DNA from 2 places in the Streptomyces sp. NPDC048182 genome. Region 2 is predicted to be linked to the other one. Evidence: predicted binding sites of a transcription regulator. Region 2 holds the regulator's gene; the other holds the start of a gene.
What was found. Region 2 encodes HrcA, which represses chaperone genes, less so after heat shock. Its sites were predicted from a motif close to TTNGCACTCNGNNNNNCNGAGTGCNAA; they were not measured.
Positions count from the first base shown of each region.

Region 1 (10,285 bases), on a different contig from region 2:
GCGGCCGATCTCCGCGTTGGAGCGGCCGTGGCTCATGCCCTCGAGCACCTGGATCTCGCGTGCGGTGAGGGTGGGCGCGGCGCCCATCTCGGCGGAGCGCAGCCGGCGCGGGGCGAGCCGCCAGGTCGGGTCGGCGAGGGCCTGCGTGACGGTGGCCCGCAGCTCGGCGCGCGAGGCGTCCTTGTGCAGGTAGCCGCGGGCGCCGGCGGCGACCGCGAGGGCCACGCCGTCCAGGTCCTCGGCGACGGTGAGCATGATGATGCGCGCGCCGGGGTCGGCGGACAGCAGCCGCCGGACGGTCTCGACGCCGCCCAGGCCGGGCATGCGCACGTCCATCAGGATCAGGTCGGAGCGGTCGGCGCCCCAGCGGCGGAGGACTTCCTCGCCGTTGGCCGCCGTCGTCACGCGCTCGACGCCGGGCACGGTCGCGACGGCGCGGCGGAGCGCCTCTCGGGCAAGCGGGGAGTCGTCGCAGACGAGGACGGAAGTCATGGCCGTCCTCCGCAGCTGATGCGCGTCACGTTGAGCCTCCAGGCTGGTACGAAATCGTCACCTGTGCGGTCGACCGTCCCGGACGTCCGCCCGAGCACTTGTTCCTTCAACCGCCTCCGCACTCTCAACGACGGTCACTCGAAAGAGTTACGGGGCTGTGTGTCGTCTTCGGCACTCTACGTGAGGGGGCCGGTGGCGAGCGGTCACGCGCGGCGGACCCGCCCGCTTTCCCCACAAGCCATGCCCCATTTAGCCGCTTTTCTTCCGCTTCGCTGGTGTCTGCGGCAAGATTCGTAATGAGTCATATTTTCATCTCCTTAGATCGTAGTTGTACGGTCGTGGACACCGTATCCACCCAGATCGGCTACAAGGGGTCACGCAATGGCAGATTTCTCCCGCCTTCCCGGTCCGAACGCGGACCTGTGGGACTGGCAGCTCCTGGCCGCGTGCCGCGGGGTGGACAGCTCGCTGTTCTTCCATCCGGAGGGTGAGCGGGGTGCGGCGCGCAGCGCTCGCGAGAACTCGGCCAAGGAGGTCTGCATGAGGTGCCCGGTGCGCGCCGAGTGCGCCGCGCACGCGCTGGCGGTGCGCGAGCCGTACGGCGTGTGGGGCGGGCTCACCGAGGACGAGCGCGAGGAGCTGATGGGGCGGGCGCGCAACCGGCTGGTGTCGGCGTCGGCGCCGGGCGGCGCGGACGACGCGTCCCACCACTGAGCGAAGGAACGTTTCAGCCGTACGGGAGGTACGCCCGCGGGGCCGCCCTCAGCGCGCCGCCGACTGACCGGACGCCGCGCGGGCCAGCTCGTCCAGGGTCGCCCGCACCGCCGGGACCTGGGCCAGGTCGGGCAGGGTGAGGGCGACGATCTCCCGGCGCACCGCCGGTTCCAGGGCGAGGGTGCGCGCACCCCGGGGGCGTACCGACTCGACGGCGAGCTGGGGCAGCACGGCCACGCCGAGGCCGGCCCCGACCAGGCCGACCACGGCCGGGTAGTCGTCGGTGGCGAAGTCGATGCGGGGGGTGAAGCCGGCGCCCTCGCAGACCTCGACCAGCTGGCCCCGGCAGCGCGGGCACCCCGCGATCCAGGGCTCGCCGGCCAGGTCCCCGATGGCCAGCGCCGCGGCCTGGCCGCCGGTGCGGGCGAGGCGGTGCTCCTCGGGGAGCAGGGCCACCAGGCGGTCGGTCAGCAGCGGCCGGACGACCAGGTCGTCCCACTCCTCGGCGCCGGCCGCGCCCTCGTAGCGGAAGGCGAGGGCCACGTCGCAGTCGCCCTCGCGGAGCAGCTGGACGGACTTCGGCGGTTCGGCCTCCTCCAGGGAGACCCGGGTGCCGGGGTGCGCGGCGCGCAGCGCGGCGAGGGCGGTGGGCACGAGGGTGGAGCTGCCGCTGGGGAAGGAGACGAGCCGCACCCGCCCGGCCCTGAGCCCGGCGATGGCGGCGACCTCCTCCTCGGCCGCGGTCAGCCCGGCCAGGATCCCGGCGGCGTGCCGCACCAGCGCCTCACCGGCCTGCGTCAGCCGCATCTCCCGCCCGGTGCGCACCAGCAGGGGCGTGCCGACGGAGGTCTCCAGCGCCTTCATCTGCTGACTGACGGCGGGCTGCGTGCAGCCCAGCTCGCGCCCGGCGGCGGAGAAGGAACCAGTGGTTGCCACGGCGCGCAGCACACGGAGATGACGAGCCTCGATCACGCCACCGAGGATAAGGGAGGCTTTGCCACGGAGGCGAATTCCGACCCGATGCTTTGGACAGCGGGACGCCCCCTAGCCTTACGCCATGACTACGGCATTGATCACGGGATCGACGGCAGGCATCGGGGCTGCGTTCGCGCGGCGGCTCGCGGCGGACGGGCACGACCTGGTGCTGGTGGCCCGGAACACCGAGCGGCTGCGCGAGCAGGCGACCGAACTGCACGACCGGCACGGCGTCGAGGTGGAGGTGCTCGCCGCCGACCTCGCGGACGACACCGGCATCGAGGCGGTCGCCGCCCGGCTCGGCGAGACCCGCCGCCCCGTCGACCTGCTGATCAACAACGCCGGCTTCGGCAACAAGGGCCGCTACCTCGAGGTCCCCATGGCCGACGAGCTGCGGATGCTGAAGGTGCACTGCGAGGCGGTGCTCCGGCTGACCTCGGCGGCGGCGGAGGCGATGCGCGGGCGGGGGCGCGGCGGCGTCGTGAACGTGGCCTCGGTCGCGGCCTTCGTGCCACGCGGCACCTACGGCGCCTCCAAGGCGTGGGTCGTGCAGTTCACGCAGGGCGCGGCACGGGACCTGGCGGGCAGCGGCGTACGGCTGATGGCACTGTGCCCCGGCTTCGTGCGCACCGAGTTCCACGAGCGGGCCGGGATGGGCACGGACAGCATCCCGGGCTGGATGTGGCTGGACGCGGACAAGGTGGCTGCGGCGGCCCTGACCGACCTGTCCCGCGGAAAGACCGTGTCGATCCCCGACCCGCGCTACAAGGCCCTGATGGGCGCGGCGAAGCTGGTCCCGCGGGGACTGCTGGGCGGGATCTCCTCGCGGACGGGGCGCAAGTACGGGCCGCAGTGAGCAGTACCCACGCGACACGCGGGCGCCCCGTCACTCGAACGTGTGATCTGCCTCCGTCCGGCCCCCTCGGGGAGCCGGTGCGGCGTAGCGTCGAGACGGCGCAGAGTGGCTGGGGAGAGGGCGGCATCGGGTGGGTTCGGGCACGGGTGAGCAGGGCGAACTGGTCGTCGGCAGCGCCGACCGGGGGCGTACGGACGCGAGGGCGGTGACGTTCTCCGATCGCGCCCCCGCACCCCGGAGCGGAGGGTCCGCCCCGGGTGCGAAGAGGCGGCGGCCCGGGAAGATCGCGCAGCGGGTCGTGCCGGACGACCTCCAGCCCGAGGTGCTGCGCCTGGAGCTGACCGAGCTCGGGGACGCGTTCCGCGCGTATCAGCGGCGCCCGGAACCCGACCTCGTCGTCCTCGCCGAGCTGCACGACCGCAAGGCCCGCGCGTTCGCCACATGGGCCACCGTCACCGGCGACGCGTCCCTGCGCGAAGAGGCGGAGCGGGCCGAGGCGGCCGCGCGGAGCACCCGGGAGATGAACGCCAACCGCCTCGGCGTCATGGTGGACGGCGACGGGCCGGCGGTCGAGCGGCTGCTGACCCGCACCCAGGCCGGCCAGGCCCGTGGCGTGCTGGAGTACGTCCGGACGAACGCCCCGCTCCCCGAGGCCGAGGCACGGCTCGCGGTGCTGATGCTCACCCTGCGGGCCGCCCGCGCCGGCGTCGGGAACGTGACCGGGCAGGATCTCGAAGGCTGGCTGCAGGGCGAGGCCGCGCGGGTGCTCCGGCAACTGGCCGACGCCGGCTGGCTGCGGCTGCCGGACGGCGTCTCCGCCGACGACGCGCTGTCCGCCCGGCCCGAGACGCCCGTCCAGATCACCGTCCCCGCGCTGCTGGCGGCCGAGTCCCGCCCGCTCTCCCTCGGCAAGGTCACGCGTTCGCGGATCTCGGGGTGGGCGCAGCGGGCGGTGGGCGACCGGAAGCTGCGGAAGAAGAAGGCGCGCCCCGCCACCAGGCTCCTCGCCGTGTACACCGCCGCCCACAGCCGCCCCGACGGCCGCCTCGGAGGCGACGAGGAGGACGGCCTCCCCCTGGACCCGGCCGCCTCGTTCTGCGCCCTCCGCCCGGAGGACATCGCCGAACACACCGAGCTACTCATCACCGCCGGCTGGCTCACCGAGGCCAACACCGACGGAGCCAGGCTACGAGGCCACCTCGCCGAACGCGTACTGCCACTCAGCGGCCTGCTTTAAGCCCCTGACGGGCCTGCGCCTCCCGACGCCGGTCAGGCACATCGCCTAAAGGGGCGCGGGGAACTGCGCGACCAACCACGACGGCGCCGCACCCGGCAACGCACCGCCCGGGGCAGACGCCAATCCGCCAAAACGACCGATGCCCAGCACCCCCCACCGGGGGGCACTGGGCACCGCTCAAGCTCAGCGCAGCGCTCAGTGCGCGTGACCGTGGCCGTGGCCCGCCGCAGCCGGCTCCTCCTCTTCCTTCTTCTCGACGACCAGGGTCTCGGTCGTCAGAAGGAGGGAGGCGATGGAGGCCGCGTTCTCCAGAGCGGAGCGGGTGACCTTCACCGGGTCGATGACGCCGGCCTTGACCAGGTCGCCGTACTCGCCGGTGGCGGCGTTGAAGCCCTGGCCCTTGTCCAGCTCGGCGACCTTGGAGGTGATGACGTAGCCCTCCAGGCCGGCGTTCTCGGCGATCCAGCGCAGCGGCTCGACGGCGGCGCGGCGGACGACCGCGACACCGGTGGCCTCGTCGCCGGTCTTGCCGAGGTTGCCCTCGAGGACCTTGACGGCGTGGACGAGCGCGGAGCCGCCACCGGAGACGATGCCCTCCTCGACCGCGGCGCGGGTCGCGGAGATGGCGTCCTCCAGACGGTGCTTGCGCTCCTTCAGCTCCACCTCGGTGGCGGCGCCGACCTTGATCACGCACACGCCGCCGGCCAGCTTGGCGAGGCGCTCCTGGAGCTTCTCGCGGTCCCAGTCGGAGTCGGTGTTCTCGATCTCGGCCTTGATCTGGTTGATCCGGCCGTCGACCTCGTCGCGCTTGCCGGCGCCGTCGACGATCGTGGTGTCGTCCTTGGTGACGGTGATGCGGCGGGCGGTGCCGAGCACGTCGAGACCGACCTGGTCGAGCTTGAGGCCGACCTCCTCGGAGATGACGGTGGCGCCGGTGAGGACGGCCATGTCCTGCAGCATCGCCTTGCGGCGGTCGCCGAAGCCGGGGGCCTTCACGGCGACGGCGTTGAAGGTGCCGCGGATCTTGTTGACGACCAGGGTCGACAGCGCCTCGCCGTCGACGTCCTCGGCGATGATCAGCAGCGGCTTCGAGGAGTTGGACTGGATGACCTTCTCCAGCAGCGGCAGCAGGTCCGCGATGGAGGAGATCTTGCCCTGGGTGATGAGGACGTACGGGTCCTCCAGGACGGCCTCCATGCGCTCCTGGTCCGTCACGAAGTACGGCGACAGGTAGCCCTTGTCGAAGGCCATGCCCTCGGTGAAGTCCAGCTCCAGACCGAAGGTGTTGGACTCCTCGACGGTGATGACGCCGTCCTTGCCGACCTTGTCCATGGCCTCGGCGATCAGCTCGCCGACCTGGCTGTCCTGGGCGGAGAGCGCGGCCACGGCGGCGATGTCGGACTTCTCGTCGATCGGGCGCGCGGTGGCGAGGAGGTCCTCGGACACGGCGGCGACGGCCGCGTCGATGCCCTTCTTCAGCAGCGCCGGGGAGGCACCGGCGGCGACGTTGCGCAGGCCCTCGCGGACCAGGGCCTGGGCCAGCACGGTGGCGGTGGTCGTACCGTCACCCGCGATGTCGTTGGTCTTGGTCGCCACCTCCTTCACCAGCTGGGCGCCCAGGTTCTCGTACGGGTCCTCGATCTCGACCTCACGGGCGATGGTCACGCCGTCGTTGGTGATGGTCGGGGCGCCGAACTTCTTGTCGATGACGACGTTGCGGCCCTTGGGGCCGATCGTCACCTTCACCGTGTCGGCGAGCTTGTTGACGCCGCGCTCGAGGGCGCGACGGGCGTCCTCGTCGAACTTCAGGATCTTCGCCATGGGAGCGTGAGCCCTCTTCCGAAATCGAAATCTGGGAATAAACGCACTGCGCCCCTCGCGCCCGGCTTCTCGAGGTCGCAGGGGGCCAGGGGCGCAGTGCTGAGCTGGTGGAAGCTCGACTTACTTCTCGACGATCGCGAGCACGTCGCGGGCCGAGAGGACGAGGTACTCCTCGCCGTTGTACTTCACCTCGGTGCCGCCGTACTTGCTGTAGAGCACGACGTCGCCGACGGAGACGTCGAGCGGAAGACGGTTGCCGTCCTCGAAGCGGCCCGGGCCCACGGCCAGGACGACGCCCTCCTGGGGCTTCTCCTTGGCGGTGTCCGGAATGACCAGGCCAGAGGCCGTGGTCTGCTCGGCGTCGAGCGGCTGGACCACGATGCGGTCCTCGAGCGGCTTGATGGCAACCTTGGAGCTGGTGGTCGTCACGATCCGACCTCCCCCTTCGGAGATCTCACGGGGTTAACTGTCTGAGGTGGCGACCAGGTCGATCCGTCGTCGCGGGTGCCGGACCTGCCCGTCGCGTGTGTTGGCACTCTCCAGTGGGGAGTGCCAGGGCCGAGACTATGACCGCGATTAGCACTCGGTCAAGCGGAGTGCCAATGCAGACGGCGCGTCGTCGATTTCGGCCCCCTGCATCACCCTCAGAGGTAGTCCTCCAGGCGGCCCACCCTCAGGCCCGCCGCCTCGATCCGGCGCAGCAGTGCCTCCGTCGCCTCCGGGTCCGTGACCGCGACGATGTCGCCGGGCTGAAGACGCGGAGCGCCCCGGCGGAAGGCGAGGGTGCCGTCGGTCTCGGTCGAGGCGCGCCAGAGGATCAGGGACGTGACGCCGCAGGACGCCGCCGCGCGCCGGGTCGCGGTGTCGTACGTGCCGTAGGGCGGGCGCAGGAGGCGCGGGGTGACGCCGAAGCGGGAGGTGAGCTTGGTGCGCTGGCCGCAGATCTCGGCGCGCTGGCCGGCGTAGGGCAGGCCGCGCAGGGCGCGGTGGTGCTGGGTGTGGTTCTCCAGGCCGGTGCCGACGGCGCGGAGCCGGGCGAGGTGGCCGTAGGCCGGTCCGGCGACCGTGTCGGTGAGGAAGAGGGTCACCGGGAGGCGGCGGGAGGAGAGCAGGTCGGTCAGGCCGGGGTCGCGCTCGGCGCCGTCGTCGTAGGTGAGGAAGACGACGGGGTCGGTGGTGGGGACGTGGTCCACGGCAGGCGGCAGCCGCTCCCCCGCCGCCGGGGCCGGCTCGCCCGCCGCCACCAGGGCGGGCGCCGCGTCCGGGGCGCAGCCGGTGAGCAGGGCGGTGGTCAGGGCGGCGGAGGCCAGAAGCCGACGCCCCGGCCGCCGCCCCCGGCTCACAGGTAGTCCTCCAGGCGGGCCACCGCGTAGCCCTCGGCGGTGACCTTGTCGAGGAACCTCCGGACCATGTCGCGCATCGTGCCGTTCCAGTCGGCCTTGCCCCGGAAGTGGGTCAGGACGATGTCGCCGGGGTGGAGCGAGCGGTCCCACTCGCGGTACTCCCAGTGGTCGACGAAGACCTCCTCGTCCCAGATGGGGGCGTACCGGATGCCGCAGGACGCGGCGGCGCGCAGGGTGTCGTGGTTGTAGTCGCCGTACGGCGGGCGGAAGAGCTTCGGGCGCTTGCCGTACTGCTTCTCCATGATGTCCTGCATGCCGCAGATCTCGTGGCGCTGCTCGGCGTAGGACAGGCCGGGCAGGTAGGGGTGGGTGAGGGTGTGGTTGTTCAGGGTGATGCCCCGGGACTGCATCTTCTTGAAGTAGCCGTAGTCCTCCTTCGCCAGGTAGTCGCTGAGGAAGGCCGTGTAGGGGACGCCCAGTTCGCTCATCATGCGGAGGAACTCGGGGTCCTTCTCGGCGCCGTCGTCGATGGTCAGGAAGACGACCTTGTCCTTGGTGGGGATGGTCGTGAAGACCGGCGGCAGGTCCTCCTGGCCGTCCACCTCGAAGCCCGCCCGCGCGGTGATCTCCGGCTTGACGGCCGGGGCCGGGGGCGCGGTCAGCGGGACGCGCCGCAGCTTCCAGCGCTTGGCGGCGGCGACCCGGGCGGCATGCGCGGCGCGCAGCTTGCCCGCGTAGGCGTCGAGGGCGCGGGCCGGGGGCGCCTGGAGGGGCTGCTGGCCGGCCGCGCCCCGCACCTCGGTGGCGTCGCCCCCCGCACAGCCGGAGGCCAGGGCGGCGACGGCGAGCGCGGCGGCCACACCGCACCGTGCCCGATTTTTATCAGTTTGTACGACTGTCCGCATGGAGCCGGATCCTCGCAGTACATGGCCTCCACACCCGTCCCGACACCACGCCGGAGGCACACCGTCCACCGACTGGCCCACAATGAGCCGGTGAACGACCTCGACGCCCTCCACGCCCTGCTCACCCCCGAAGGCCGCGCCCTCCTCGCCGAGGTGCGCGGCACCGACCCGGCGCGCGAGCTGGCCGTCGCCACCCGGCTGCGCCGCACGCACCCGGCGGAGCTGGTGTCGGCGGCGCTCGGGCAGGCGCGGCTGCGGCAGCGGGCGGCGGCGAAGTTCGGGGCCGCGGACGCCGAGCGGATGTGGTTCACGCCGAACGGCGTCGAGCAGTCCACGCGGGCGAGTGTCGCGACGTACCGGGCGCGGCGGTTCGCCGACCTCGGGGTGACCTCCGTGGCCGACCTGTGCGGCGGGATCGGCGGCGACGCCCTCGCGCTGGCCCGGGCCGGCATCCGCGTGCTGGCCGTGGACCGCGACCCGGTGACGGTGGCGGCGGCCCGCGCCAACGCCGAGGCGCTCGGGCTCGCCGACCTGATCGAGGTGCGCGAGGCCGATGTGACGGAGGTGGACACGAGCGGCTACGACGCCGTGTTCGTCGACCCCGCGCGGCGCGGCGGGCGGGGCCGGATCTTCGACCCCGAGGCGTACTCACCGCCGCTCTCTTGGGCCGTCGCCGCCGCCCGTACGGCGCCCCGCGCCGCCGCGCTGAAGGTGGCGCCCGGCATCCCGCACGAGGCGGTGCCCGAGGACGCCGAGGCCGAGTGGATCTCCGACGGCGGGGACGTCAAGGAGGCCGTGCTCTGGTTCGGCACCGGGCCCGGCGCCGTGCGCGCCACCCTGCTGCCGGGCCCGCGCGGCCTGCTCTCCCGGCACCTGCCCGACCCGCCGGTCCGCACCCCCGGCCGCTTCCTCTACGAGCCCGACGGCGCCGTGATCCGCGCCCACCTGGTCGCCGAGGTGGCCGACCAGGTCGGCGGCGGGCTGCTCGACGCGACCATCGCCTACGTCACCGCCGACGCGCTGCACCCGACCCCGTACGCCACCGCCTACGAGATCACCGACCTGCTGCCCTTCAACGTCAAGAAGCTGAAGGCGCTGCTGCGGGAGCGGGGCGTCGGCGTGCTGACCGTGAAGAAGCGGGGCTCGGCGGTCGAGCCGGAGGAGCTGCGCCGGAAGGTGAGGCCCGAGGGGCCGCACGCGGCGACCGTGTTCCTGACCCGGGTCGCGGGGGCGCCGACGATGCTCATCGGGCACCCGGTCTAACGGAGGGACTCCCACAGCTCGCGTGCCTGCGCCTGCTTCGGCACGACCCGGTCCGGGTCCGTGGGGGCCGGCACCACGGGCAGCGTCACCGTGCGCACCGCGTCCGCCTGAAGGCCCCGCACGCTGCGGCCGAGGTTCGCCAGGTCGGTCAGCGAGTCCAGGCCGGTGTCGGTGGTGAGGCTGCCGGTGACCGCGTCGGCGACCCGGTACATCCGCGTCGGGTCGGTGAGCAGGCCGTCGTCGGAGACCCGGGTCAGCAGCGCCTTGACCAGCTTCTGCTGGAGCCCTATCCGCTCCAGGTCGCTGCCGCCGGCCAGGCCGTAGCGGGTGCGGGCCAGACCGAGGGCCTGCTTGCCGTCCAGCGTGTGCGTGCCGGCGTCCAGGTGCAGGTGGCTCTTGTCGTCGTCGATGTCCGTGTCGGTGGTGACGGTGACGCCGCCGAGGGTGTCGACCAGCTTGGCGAAGCCGGCGAAGTCGACCTCCAGGTAGTGGTCCATGCGGATCCCGGTGAGCGCCTCCACCGTCTTGACCGCGCAGACCGGGCCGCCCAGCTCGTAGGCGGTGTTGAACATCGCGCTGTCCGACGCCCGGGAGGTGCCGCCCGACGCCAGCGGGCAGGCGGGGCGGGCGACGAGCGTGTCGCGCGGGACGCTGACCACCGTGGCGGCCTTCCGGCCCG
Region 1 covers NZ_JBIDAQ010000003.1:264,474-274,758, reverse strand. Annotated here, with positions in the region: gene ACGFZL_RS07380 (response regulator transcription factor) at 1-492, opposite strand, end outside; gene ACGFZL_RS07375 (WhiB family transcriptional regulator) at 874-1,206, shown strand; gene ACGFZL_RS07370 (LysR family transcriptional regulator) at 1,255-2,178, opposite strand; gene ACGFZL_RS07365 (SDR family NAD(P)-dependent oxidoreductase) at 2,264-3,037, shown strand; gene ACGFZL_RS07360 (hypothetical protein) at 3,168-4,274, shown strand; gene groL (chaperonin GroEL) at 4,470-6,095, opposite strand; gene groES (co-chaperone GroES) at 6,216-6,524, opposite strand; gene ACGFZL_RS07345 (polysaccharide deacetylase family protein) at 6,740-7,438, opposite strand; gene ACGFZL_RS07340 (polysaccharide deacetylase family protein) at 7,435-8,343, opposite strand; gene ACGFZL_RS07335 (THUMP-like domain-containing protein) at 8,434-9,606, shown strand; gene ACGFZL_RS07330 (LCP family protein) at 9,603-10,285, opposite strand, start outside.
Region 1: the regulator HrcA is predicted to act here: its motif matches at 6,672-6,698, upstream of groES (co-chaperone GroES).

Region 2 (10,285 bases):
GGCCACGGTCAGCTCGCCGGCGTAACCGGCCGCGCGGGCCTGGCGCTCGAACTCCTCGGGCTCCGAGTAGCGCTGGCTGAAGTGGGTGAGGACCAGGTGCCGTACGCCCGCGTCGCGGGCCACCCGCGCGGCCTGGCCGGCGGTCAGGTGGCCGTGGTCCGTGGCGAGGGACTCGTCCTCGTCCAGGAAGGTCGACTCGATGACCAGCAGGTCGCAGCCCTCGGCGAGCGCGTGGACGCCGTCGCAGAGCCGGGTGTCCATGACGAACGCGAACCGCTGGCCCCGGCGCACCTCGCTGACCTCGTCCAGCGTCACGCCGTCCAGGACGCCCTCGCGCTGGAGGCGGCCCACGTCCGGGCCCGCGATGCCGTGCGCGGCGAGGCGGTCGGGCAGCATGCGGCGGCCGTCGGGCTCGGTGAGCCGGTAGCCGTAGGACTCCACCGGGTGGGAGAGGCGGCGGGCGTCCAGGGTGTAGGCGGGGGTGGTGGCCAGCGGGCCGTCGGCGTCGACCGGCGCCTCGGTGAGGGCGACCGTCTCGCGGTAGGCGGTGGCGTAGCGCAGGCGGTCGAAGAAGCGCTGGCCCGAGCGCGGGTAGTGCGCGGTGACCGGGTGCGGGACCCGGTCGAGGTTGATGCGCTGGATGACGCCGGCCAGGCCGAGGGAGTGGTCGCCGTGGAAGTGGGTGACGCAGAGGCGGTTCAGGTCGTGGGCGGCGACCCCGGCGCGCAGCATCTGGCGCTGCGTGCCCTCGCCGGGGTCGAACAGGATGCCCTCGCCGTCCCAGCGCAGCAGATAGCCGTTGTGGTTGCGGTGCCGGGTCGGGACCTGGCTGGCGGTGCCGAGGACCACCAGTTCACGTGCGGACATCCGGAGCCGCTCAGCCGGGGGGCCACTGGAGGCCGCGGCCTCCGATGACGTGCGCGTGGGCGTGCCAGACGGTCTGGCCCGCCCCCGCGCCGGTGTTGAAGACGGTGCGGTAGCTGTCCAGCTGCTCCTGCTCGGCGACGGCCGCCGTCTCGCGCAGCACGTCGGCGGTGAGCGCCGGGTCGGCGGCGGCGAGCGCGGCGGCGTCCTTGTGGTGGGCCTTCGGGATCACCAGGACGTGGGTGGGCGCCTGCGGGTTGATGTCCCGGAAGGCGACGGTGGTCTCCGTCTCGCGGACGAGCGTCGCCGGGATCTCGCCCGCGACGATCTTGCAGAACAGGCAGTCGTCCTGCGGCTGTCCCGTGGTGTCCCCGCTCATAGGGGCCTCCTCACGCCGGTGATCTTCTGACCCGCATCGTATCCACCGGGTCGGTCAGGGCGCGGCCGGCGGGTCGGGCAGGGCGGGCGGGGTCTTGGCCGGGGTCTCCTCCAGGGCGGCCAGCGCGAGGCGGATCGCCTCGTCCAGCTGGGGGTCGCGCCCTGCCGCGTGGTCCTGCGGGCGCTGCGGGACCTCCACGTCCGGGTCGACGCCGTGGTTCTCCACGCCCCAGCCGTACCCCTCCAGCCAGAAGGCGTACTTCGGCTGGGTGATCAGCGTGCCGTCGACCAGCCGGTAGCGGCTGTCGATGCCGATGACCCCGCCCCAGGTGCGGGTGCCGACGACCGGGCCGATGCCGAGCGCCTTGATCGCGGCGTTGACGATGTCGCCGTCGGAGCCGGAGAACTCGTTGGCGACGGCGACCACCGGGCCGCGCGGCGCGTCCTGCGGGTAGCTGGTGGGGCGCATGCCGCGCGGCAGGTCCCAGCCGACGATCCGCCGGGCCAGCTTCTCCACCACCAGCTGGGAGGTGTGGCCGCCGCGGTTCTCGCGGACGTCGACGACGAGGCCCTCCCGGGTGACCTCGACGCGCAGGTCCCGGTGGAGCTGGGCCCACCCGGAGCCGACCATGTCGGGCACGTGCAGGTAGCCGAGCCGGCCGCCGGACTTCTCCTGGACGTAGGCGCGGCGGTCGGCGACCCAGGCGTGGTAGCGCAGCGGTTCCTCGTCGGCGAGCGGGACGACGACGGCGTGCCGGACGTCGCCGCCGCCGGCCGGGGAGACGGTCAGCTCGACGGGCTTGCCCGCGGTGCCGACGAGCAGCGGGCCCGGGCCGGTGACCGGGTCGACGGGCTGCCCGGCGACGGCCACTATGGCGTCGCCCGCGCGGATCGCGACGCCGGGTGCGGCGAGCGGGGAGCGGGCGTCGGGGTCGGAGGTCTCCGAGGGCAGTACCCGGGCGACCCGCCAGGTGCCGTCCTCGTCGCGGGTGAGGTCGGCGCCGAGCAGGCCCTGCCGGGTGGCCGCGTGCCGGCCGCCGCGTGGGGTGACGTAGGCGTGCGAGGTGCCCAGCTCGCCGTGCACCTCCCAGAGCAGGTCGACCAGGTCGTCGTGGGTGGCGAGGCGGTCCAGGACCGGGCGGTAGCGGTCGAGTACGGCGTCCCAGTCGACGCCGTTCATGTCGGCGCGCCAGAAGTTGTCCCGCATGATGCGGCCGGTCTCGTCGAACATCTGGCGCCACTCGGCGGCCGGGTCGACGGTCTGCCGGATCCGGCCCAGGTCGACGGTGATGTTGGTGTCGCTGTCCTCGTCGCCGGAGGCCCGCCGGTCGCTGGGCACGACCTTCAGGCGGTGGTCGGTCCAGAGCAGCACCCGCTTGCCGTCGCCGCTGACCTCGAAGTGGTCGGCGTCGCCGGCCAGGTGCTCGGTGCGGTGCTGGGCGAGGTCGTAGCGCTCCAGCTCGGTGTGCGGGTCGGGGTCCTCGGGGTTGGCGCGGGAGGCGCCGAGCACGCCGACGACGGGATGGCGCAGCCACAGCACGCCGTCCTTGGCGGCGCGCAGCGAGGAGTAGCGGGCGGCCTCCACCGGGAAGGGCACGATCCGGTCGGCCAGTCCCTCCAGGTCGACGCGGGTGCCGGGGACGCCCTCGCCGTCGGGGGTCTCCTCGCGGTCCGGCGTCTCGAAGGGGCGGCCGTGGCGCTGCGGGCCGAACGGCGAGGGCGTGGTGGCGGCCAGCGTGATCAGGTAGGGGCGGGCGCCCTCCACGAAGGCCAGGTCGAAGACGTGCTCGTCGTAGACCGGGTCGAAGGAGCGGGTGGAGAGGAAGGCCAGGTGCTTGCCGTCCAGGGTGAAGGCCGGCGAGTAGTCCTTGAAGCGCAGCGGGGTGGCCTCGGTGACCGACAGGTCGGTGGTGTTGGCCAGCTTGAGCTGGCGCAGCGGCTCGGGTCCGGGGTGGGACCAGGCGAGCCAGGCGGAGTCCGGGGAGAAGACCAGCCCTGAGGCGTCGCCGTCGGCGCTGCGGTCCACCTCGCGGACCTCGCCGGTCTCCCGCTCGACCAGCAGCACCCGCCCGTCGTGCGAGGCGACGGCGGCCCGGCCGCCGTCGGGGGCCACGGCCAGGGACAGGACGCGGCCGAGCTGACCGGCGCCCAGGCGGCGCGGGGTGGCGCCCGGGGCGAGGCCGGTGGCGGGCGCGAACTCCAGGGCGTCGTCGCCCTCGGCGTCCGTCACCCACACCACCCACTCCTCGCCGCCGGAGCGGAAGGCGCGCGGCAGCCGGGCCCGTACGCCGGGGCGGGCGGCAAGGGCGCGGGCAGGACCGGAGCGGTGGGTCACCCAGTGCACGCCGCCGCGCACCGAGACGGCGCTGCCGCGCCCGGTGTGGTCGGGCGAGGCGGCGCCGAACCAGCGGGCGGCGTTGAGCGGGGACACCCGGAGGTCGGCGCGCGCACCGCCGAGCCGGATGTCGAGGCGGCGCGGCTCGGCGCCGGCCAGGTCGTCCAGGACCCACAGCTCGCCGGCGCTGGAGTAGACGACCCGCGTGCCGTCGGTCGCGGCGTGCCGGGCGTAGAAGCCGCCGAGCGGGGTGTGCCGGCGCAGGTCGGTGCCGTCGGCGAGGGAGGAGTACAGGGCGCCGGTGCCCTCGTGGTCGGAGAGGAAGGCGATCCGCTCCCCGACCCAGAACGGGTACTCGATGTTGCCGTCGAGGTCCTCGTGCAGCCGGACGAACTCGCCGTCGTCCTCGGCGTCGATCCACAGCTTGCCGGCGGTGCCGCCCCGGTACCGCTTCCACCAGGCGGCCTCGCGGCCCATCGGCGCGGAGAGCAGCACGGTGTGCGGGCCGAACGCCACGTCGCCGACGGGCCCGTACGGCAGGGTGTCGGCGGGGCCGCCGTCCAGCGGGACGGCGCGGGCGAGGCTGCGGCGCAGGCTGGCCTCCCCGTACGTGCTCAGCGAGAGCACCCGCCCGTCCGGGGTCCAGCCGCGCACCTGGGTCTTGGCGCTGCCCCAGTGGGTGAGGCGCCGGGCGGGGCCCCCGTCGACGGGGGCGAGGTGCACCTCGGGGGCGCCGTCGCGGGTGGAGGTCCAGGCGAGGGTGGTGCCGTCGGGCGAGAAGCGGGGGTGGTTCACCGGCACGTTGTCGGCGCTGACCCGCCAGGCCCGGCCGCCGTCGAGCGGGGCGACCCAGACATCGTCCTCGGCGGTGAAGGCGACCAACTCGCCGTGCGGGTGCGGAAAACGGAGGTAGGCAGGCGCCGCGGGGTGTGTCACCCCCTCACCCTAAGCAGGAGCGGGGCCTCGCCGACAGGGGTTTGGATCACTTCCCCGGGGGGCTCGGGGGCGCTCTACTTTCCCTCGACCGGGCGGCAGTGCGGGTCCTCGGGGCACCAGATGGTGCGGGTGACGGTGACCGTGGGGCCGGGACCCTGCCCGCCGCCGCTGCCGCCGGGCGGGGCGCTGGTGGCGTCGCAGTCGCCGAGGCCCGACACCCGCAGCCGCTCCTTGCCGCCCACCTTCGCGACGAGCAGGCCGCGCACGCAGGCGCGGTCGACCACGCGGGTCACCTGGCCGTCCACCGCGATGTCCCGGCCGTCCCGGGTCTCGCCCCGGCACTCGACGGAGGCGACGTCCGCCGGGGTGGCCGAGGCACTCCCGCCCCGGTCGCCGACCGAGGCGGTGCAGGTGAGCCGCTCCACGTCGATCTGGCGCCGGTCCAGCTCGCGGGTCATGGTCTGGTCCGTGGTGTACGCCACCGTCGCGGAGTTGAGCCCACCCGGATCGCAGGCGGCCACACCGACGACGGCCACCGCCGCCCCGACGGCGGCGAGCACCGCCCGGCGCGTCCGGCCGCCCTGACGAACCCCCCGGAACACCCGCATGAAGGGCAGAGTCCCACGGGGCGGCGCCGGGCGGTAGGGCGCATACGGCCACGCGCCCCCGGGCGTAAGGGAGTCAGGACCAGCGGCCGGTGCGGGTCAGCAGGGCCGCTGCGGCGGCGGTGCCGGCGGTGGAGGTGCGCAGCACGCTGGGGCCGAGCCGGTACGGCCTGGCGCCGGCCTCGGCGAAGAGGGCCAACTCCTCAGGGGAGACGCCCCCTTCGGGCCCGACGACCAGCACGATGTCGCCGTCGACGGGCAGTTCGGCGGTGGCCAGCGGTTCCTCACCGCTCTCGTGGAGTACGGCGGCGAAGTCGGCGCCGGCCAGAAGTGCGGCGACCTGCTTGCCCGTCGCCGCGTCCGCGACCTCCGGGAAGCGCGTCCGGCGGGACTGCTTGCCGGCCTCGCGGGCCGTGGCCCGCCACTTGCCGAGCGCCTTCAGGCCCCGGTCGCCCCGCCACTGCGTGACGCACCGGGCGGCCTGCCAGGGCACGATCGCGTCGACCCCGACCTCGGTCATCGTCTCGACGGCCAGCTCCCCGCGGTCGCCCTTGGGCAGCGCCTGGACGACGGTGAGCCGGGGCCGGGCGACGGGCTCCTCGTGGACGGTGTCCAGGCCGGTGACGAGGAGCCGGTCCTTGCCCTCGGCGCCCCGCACCGCGCCCTCGGCCCAGTGGCCGCGCCCGTCGGTGAGGACGACCGCCTCGCCGGCCCGCAGCCGCTTCACGGAGACCGCGTGCCGGCCCTCGGGGCCGTCCAGGGCGTACTCCCCGCCCTTGACGTCCTCGGGGGCGAGCGAGTCGACCACGAACACCGGTGCCGTCATCGGCCGGTACCTCCCGCGAAACGTGACAACGCTGTCCCGGCGGCGGCGAGTTCGGCCGCGAGGACCTCCACCAGCTGGCCGGCCGGCAGCTCCCTGACCATCCGGTGCCCCTGGCCCGCCCACAGCGCCATGCCCTGCGCGTCGCCCGCCTTCGCGGCGGCCTGGCGCAGCGGCGCGGTGAGGTGGTGCACCTCCGGGTAGGCGGCGGGGGCGTACGGGCCGTGCTCGCGCAGGAAGCGGTTGACCAGGCCGCGGGCGGGGCGGCCGGAGAAGGCGCGGGTCAGCTCGGTGCGGACGAACAGGGGGTTGGTCAGGGCCCGCTTGTGCAGGTCGTGGGCGCCGGACTCGGGGGTGGCGAGGAAGGCGGTGCCGAGCTGCGCGGCACTGGCGCCGGCCGCGAGCACGGCGGCGATCTGGGCGCCCCGCATCAGTCCGCCGGCGGCGACCAGGGGCAGGGCGACGGCCTCCCGGCACTGCCCGACCAGCGCGAGCAGGCCGATCCCGGCGCGGTCGGTCTCCGGATTGTCCCGGTGGGTGCCCTGGTGGCCGCCGGCCTCCACGCCCTGCACGACCACGGCGTCCGCGCCGGCCGCCTCCACCGCGCGGGCCTCGTCGGGGGTGGTCGCGGTGACCAGCACGAAGGTGCCGGCCCGGTGCAGGGCGTCGACGACCTCGCGGGCCGGGACGCCGAAGTGGAACGACACCACCGGCACCGGGTGGTCGAGCAGCACCGCGAGCTTGGGCTCGAAGCCGTCGTCGCGCCCGCTGTCGGGGTCGCCGGGCTCGGTCTCGTACCAGGCGGCCTCGCCGGCCAGCTGGTGGGCGTAGACATCCACGGCGGCGCGGTCGGCGGTCTCCGGCTGCGGCAGGAAGAGGCCCACGCCGAAGGGGCGGGAGGTCAGGCTGCGGAGCTGCTTGATCTCCTGGTACATGCCGTCCGCGGTCTTGTACCCGGCGGCCAGGAACCCGAGCCCCCCGGCCTCCGAGACCGCGGCGGCCAGCGCCGGCACGGAGACGCCGCCGGCCATGGGGGCCTGCACGACCGGGTACGGGAAGAGATCCGTCAGCGCGGAGGACATGACCCGCATGGTGTCACGCCCTCCGCACAAGTCCGAATCCGGGCGTCCGGTGGCATACGCCGGGAGCATCCGCGTTGGTCCGGACTAATCGACGGGGTGTTCCGGAGGTTTGTTCCGAGCGTGCCTCAGCGCCCGTTGAACGCGTCCTTCAGCCGCGAGAACAGACCCTGCTGCCCAGGCTGGAACTGCCCCGTGGGCCGTTCCTCGCCGCGCAGCTTGGCCAGTTCGCGCAGGACGCGCTCCTGCTCCGGGTCCAGCTTGGTCGGGGTGGTGACCTCGACGTGGACGATGAGGTCGCCGCGGCCGCCGCCGCGCAGGTGCGTGACGCCCCTGCCGTGCAGCGGGATCGACTGCCCCGACTGGGTGCCCGGGCGGATGTCGACCTCCTCCATGCCGTCCAGCGTCTCCAGCGGCACCTTCGTGCCGAGGGCCGCCGCCGTCATCGGGATGGTGACCGTGCAGTGCAGGTCGTCGCCGCGGCGCTGGAAGGTGGAGTGCGGCAGCTCGTGGATCTCCACGTACAGGTCGCCGGCGGGGCCGCCACCGGGGCCGACCTCGCCCTCACCCGCGAGCTGGATCCGGGTGCCGTTGTCGACACCGGCCGGGATCTTCACCGTCAGCGTGCGCCGGGAGCGGATGCGGCCGTCGCCGGCGCACTCCGGGCACGGGGTCGGCACGACGGTGCCGAAGCCCTGGCACTGCGGGCAGGGCCGGGAGGTCATGACCTGGCCCAGGAAGGACCGGGTGACCTGGGAGACCTCACCGCGCCCGCGGCACATGTCACACGTCTGCGCGGAGGTGCCGGGGGCGGCGCCCTCGCCGTTGCAGGTGTTGCAGACGACGGCCGTGTCGACCTGGATGTCCTTGGTCGTGCCGAAGGCCGCCTCGTCCAGCTCCACCTCGATGCGGATCATGGCGTCCTGGCCCCGGCGGGTGCGCGAGCGCGGGCCGCGCTGCGAGGCCGTGCCGAAGAAGGCGTCCATGATGTCGGAGAAGTTGCCGAAGCCGCCCGCGCCGAAGCCACCGGCCCCGCCGCCGCCCGCCTGCGAGAGCGGGTCGCCGCCGAGGTCGTAGACCTGCTTCTTCTGCGGGTCCGACAGCACCTCGTAGGCGGCGTTGATCTCCTTGAACCGCTCCTGGGTCTTCGGATCGGGGTTGACGTCCGGGTGCAGCTCGCGGGCGAGCCTCCGGAACGCCTTCTTGATCTCGTCCTGGGAGGCGTCGCGGCGCACGCCGAGTACGGCGTAGTAGTCCGTGGCCACCTATGACTCCGCCAGGATCTGTCCGACGTACCGTGCCACTGCGCGTACCGCTCCCATCGTTCCCGGGTAGTCCATGCGGGTCGGTCCGACCACGCCGAGCTTGGCAACCGCCTCGCCGCCCGAACCGTAGCCCACCGACACGACGGACGTGGAGTTGAGTCCCTCGTGGGCGTTCTCGTGACCGATCCGGACGATCACGCCCGGATCCTTCGCCTCGCCGAGGAGCTTGAGGAGCACGACCTGCTCCTCCAGGGCCTCCAGGACGGGCCGGATCATCAGCGGGAAGTCGTGCCCGAAGCGGGTGAGGTTGGCGGTGCCGCCGACGATCAGCCGCTCCTCGTTCTCCTCGACCAGCGTCTCGAGGAGGGTGGAGAGCACCATGGCGACGGTGCCGCGGTCCTCCGCCTCGAAGGCGTCCGGCAGCTCCTCGACCAGGCCGGGCACATCGGTGAACCGGCGTCCGGCGACCCGGCTGTTCAGCCGGGCCCTGAGGTCGGCCAGCGACGCCTCGCCGAACGGCGCCGGGCAGTCCACCAGGCGCTGCTCGACCCGGCCGGTGTCCGTGATCAGCACGAGCATCAGCCGCGCCGGCGCGAGGGCCAGCAGCTCCACGTGGCGCACGGTCGAGCGGGTCAGCGAGGGGTACTGCACGACGGCGACCTGCCGGGTGAGCTGCGCGAGCAGCCGCACCGTGCGGGCCACGACGTCGTCCAGGTCGACCGCGCCGTCCAGGAAGTTCTGGATGGCACGCCGCTCGGGCCCGGTCATCGGCTTCACGCCGGCCAGCTTGTCCACGAAGAGCCGGTAGCCCTTGTCGGTGGGGATCCGCCCGGCGCTGGTGTGGGGCTGGGCGATGAAGCCCTCCTCCTCGAGGGCCGCCATGTCGTTGCGCACGGTGGCCGGGGAGACGCCGAGGTTGTGCCGCTCGGTGAGGGCCTTGGAGCCGACCGGCTCCTCGGTGCCGACGTAGTCCTGGACGATGGCGCGCAGCACCTTGAGCCTGCGTTCACTGAGCACCGGCGCACACCTCCCGACGTCCTCGGCCTCGACATCCTCCCTGGCACTCGCGATATCCGAGTGCCAGACTTCCCCGGTCAGTGTACGGCCGGGGGGTCGGGCCCGGGCAAGGCCGGGGCGTTAGCGTCGTGCACGTGACGCTCATGTGGGAAGAGGCCGGCTGGGAGCCGCTGGCCGACGGGGTGGGCCGGGTGCGGCTGCCGGAGTGGGACTGCACGGCCGGTCTGGTGGTGGGCGCGGACGCGGCGCTGCTGGTGGACGCCGGGGCGAGCCTCGCCGAGGGCGCCCGGCTGCGGGCCGCCGCCGAGCGGATCGCGGGGCGCCGTGTGACGCATCTCGCGCTGACGCATCCGCACTTCGACCACGTCCTCGGGGCGGCGGCCTTCGCGGGCACGGAGGTGTACGGCGCGGTCGGGGTGGCCGGGGTGCTCGCGGGCGCCCGCGAGGAGCTGCGCGCCGACGCGGTGGCGCACGGCCTGGACGCCGGGGCGGCCGAAGAGGCGGTGGACGCGCTGGTGCCGGTGCGGCACCAGGTGAGCGGCGAGCTGGCGCTCGACCTGGGCGGCGGCCGGCGGGCCGTGCTGGCCGACGCCGGCCCCGGGCACACCGGGCACGACCTCGCGGTGCTGGTGCCGGGCGCGGTGGAGGTGGTGTTCTGCGGCGACCTGGTCGAGGAGTCGGGCGAGCCGCAGGCGGGTCCTGACGCGGTGCCGGCCCGCTGGCCGGCGGCCCTGGACCGGCTCCTGGCCCTCGGCGGCACGGACGCGCGGTACGTGCCGGGGCACGGCGCGGTGGTGGACGCGGCCTTCGTCCGGGCCCAACGGGACGCCCTGGCCGCCCGCTTCGGCGTGTCGGAGTGATCGGGCCCGGCGTGATCCTCGTATCGTCGGCAGAATGCGCCAGTACTCCGCCGACCTGACCCCGCCGTGGAAGAAGCCGCAGGCCGTGCCCGAGGTGCCGGCCGACCCGGGGCTCGTCGTGGA
Region 2 covers NZ_JBIDAQ010000001.1:392,280-402,564, forward strand. Annotated here, with positions in the region: gene ACGFZL_RS01910 (ribonuclease Z) at 1-867, opposite strand, end outside; gene ACGFZL_RS01915 (histidine triad nucleotide-binding protein) at 878-1,243, opposite strand; gene ACGFZL_RS01920 (S41 family peptidase) at 1,298-4,513, opposite strand; gene ACGFZL_RS01925 (hypothetical protein) at 4,588-5,121, opposite strand; gene ACGFZL_RS01930 (16S rRNA (uracil(1498)-N(3))-methyltransferase) at 5,195-5,944, opposite strand; gene ACGFZL_RS01935 (nitronate monooxygenase) at 5,941-7,023, opposite strand; gene dnaJ (molecular chaperone DnaJ) at 7,149-8,285, opposite strand; gene hrcA (heat-inducible transcriptional repressor HrcA) at 8,286-9,302, opposite strand; gene ACGFZL_RS01950 (MBL fold metallo-hydrolase) at 9,437-10,162, shown strand; gene ACGFZL_RS01955 (DUF3097 domain-containing protein) at 10,197-10,285, shown strand, end outside.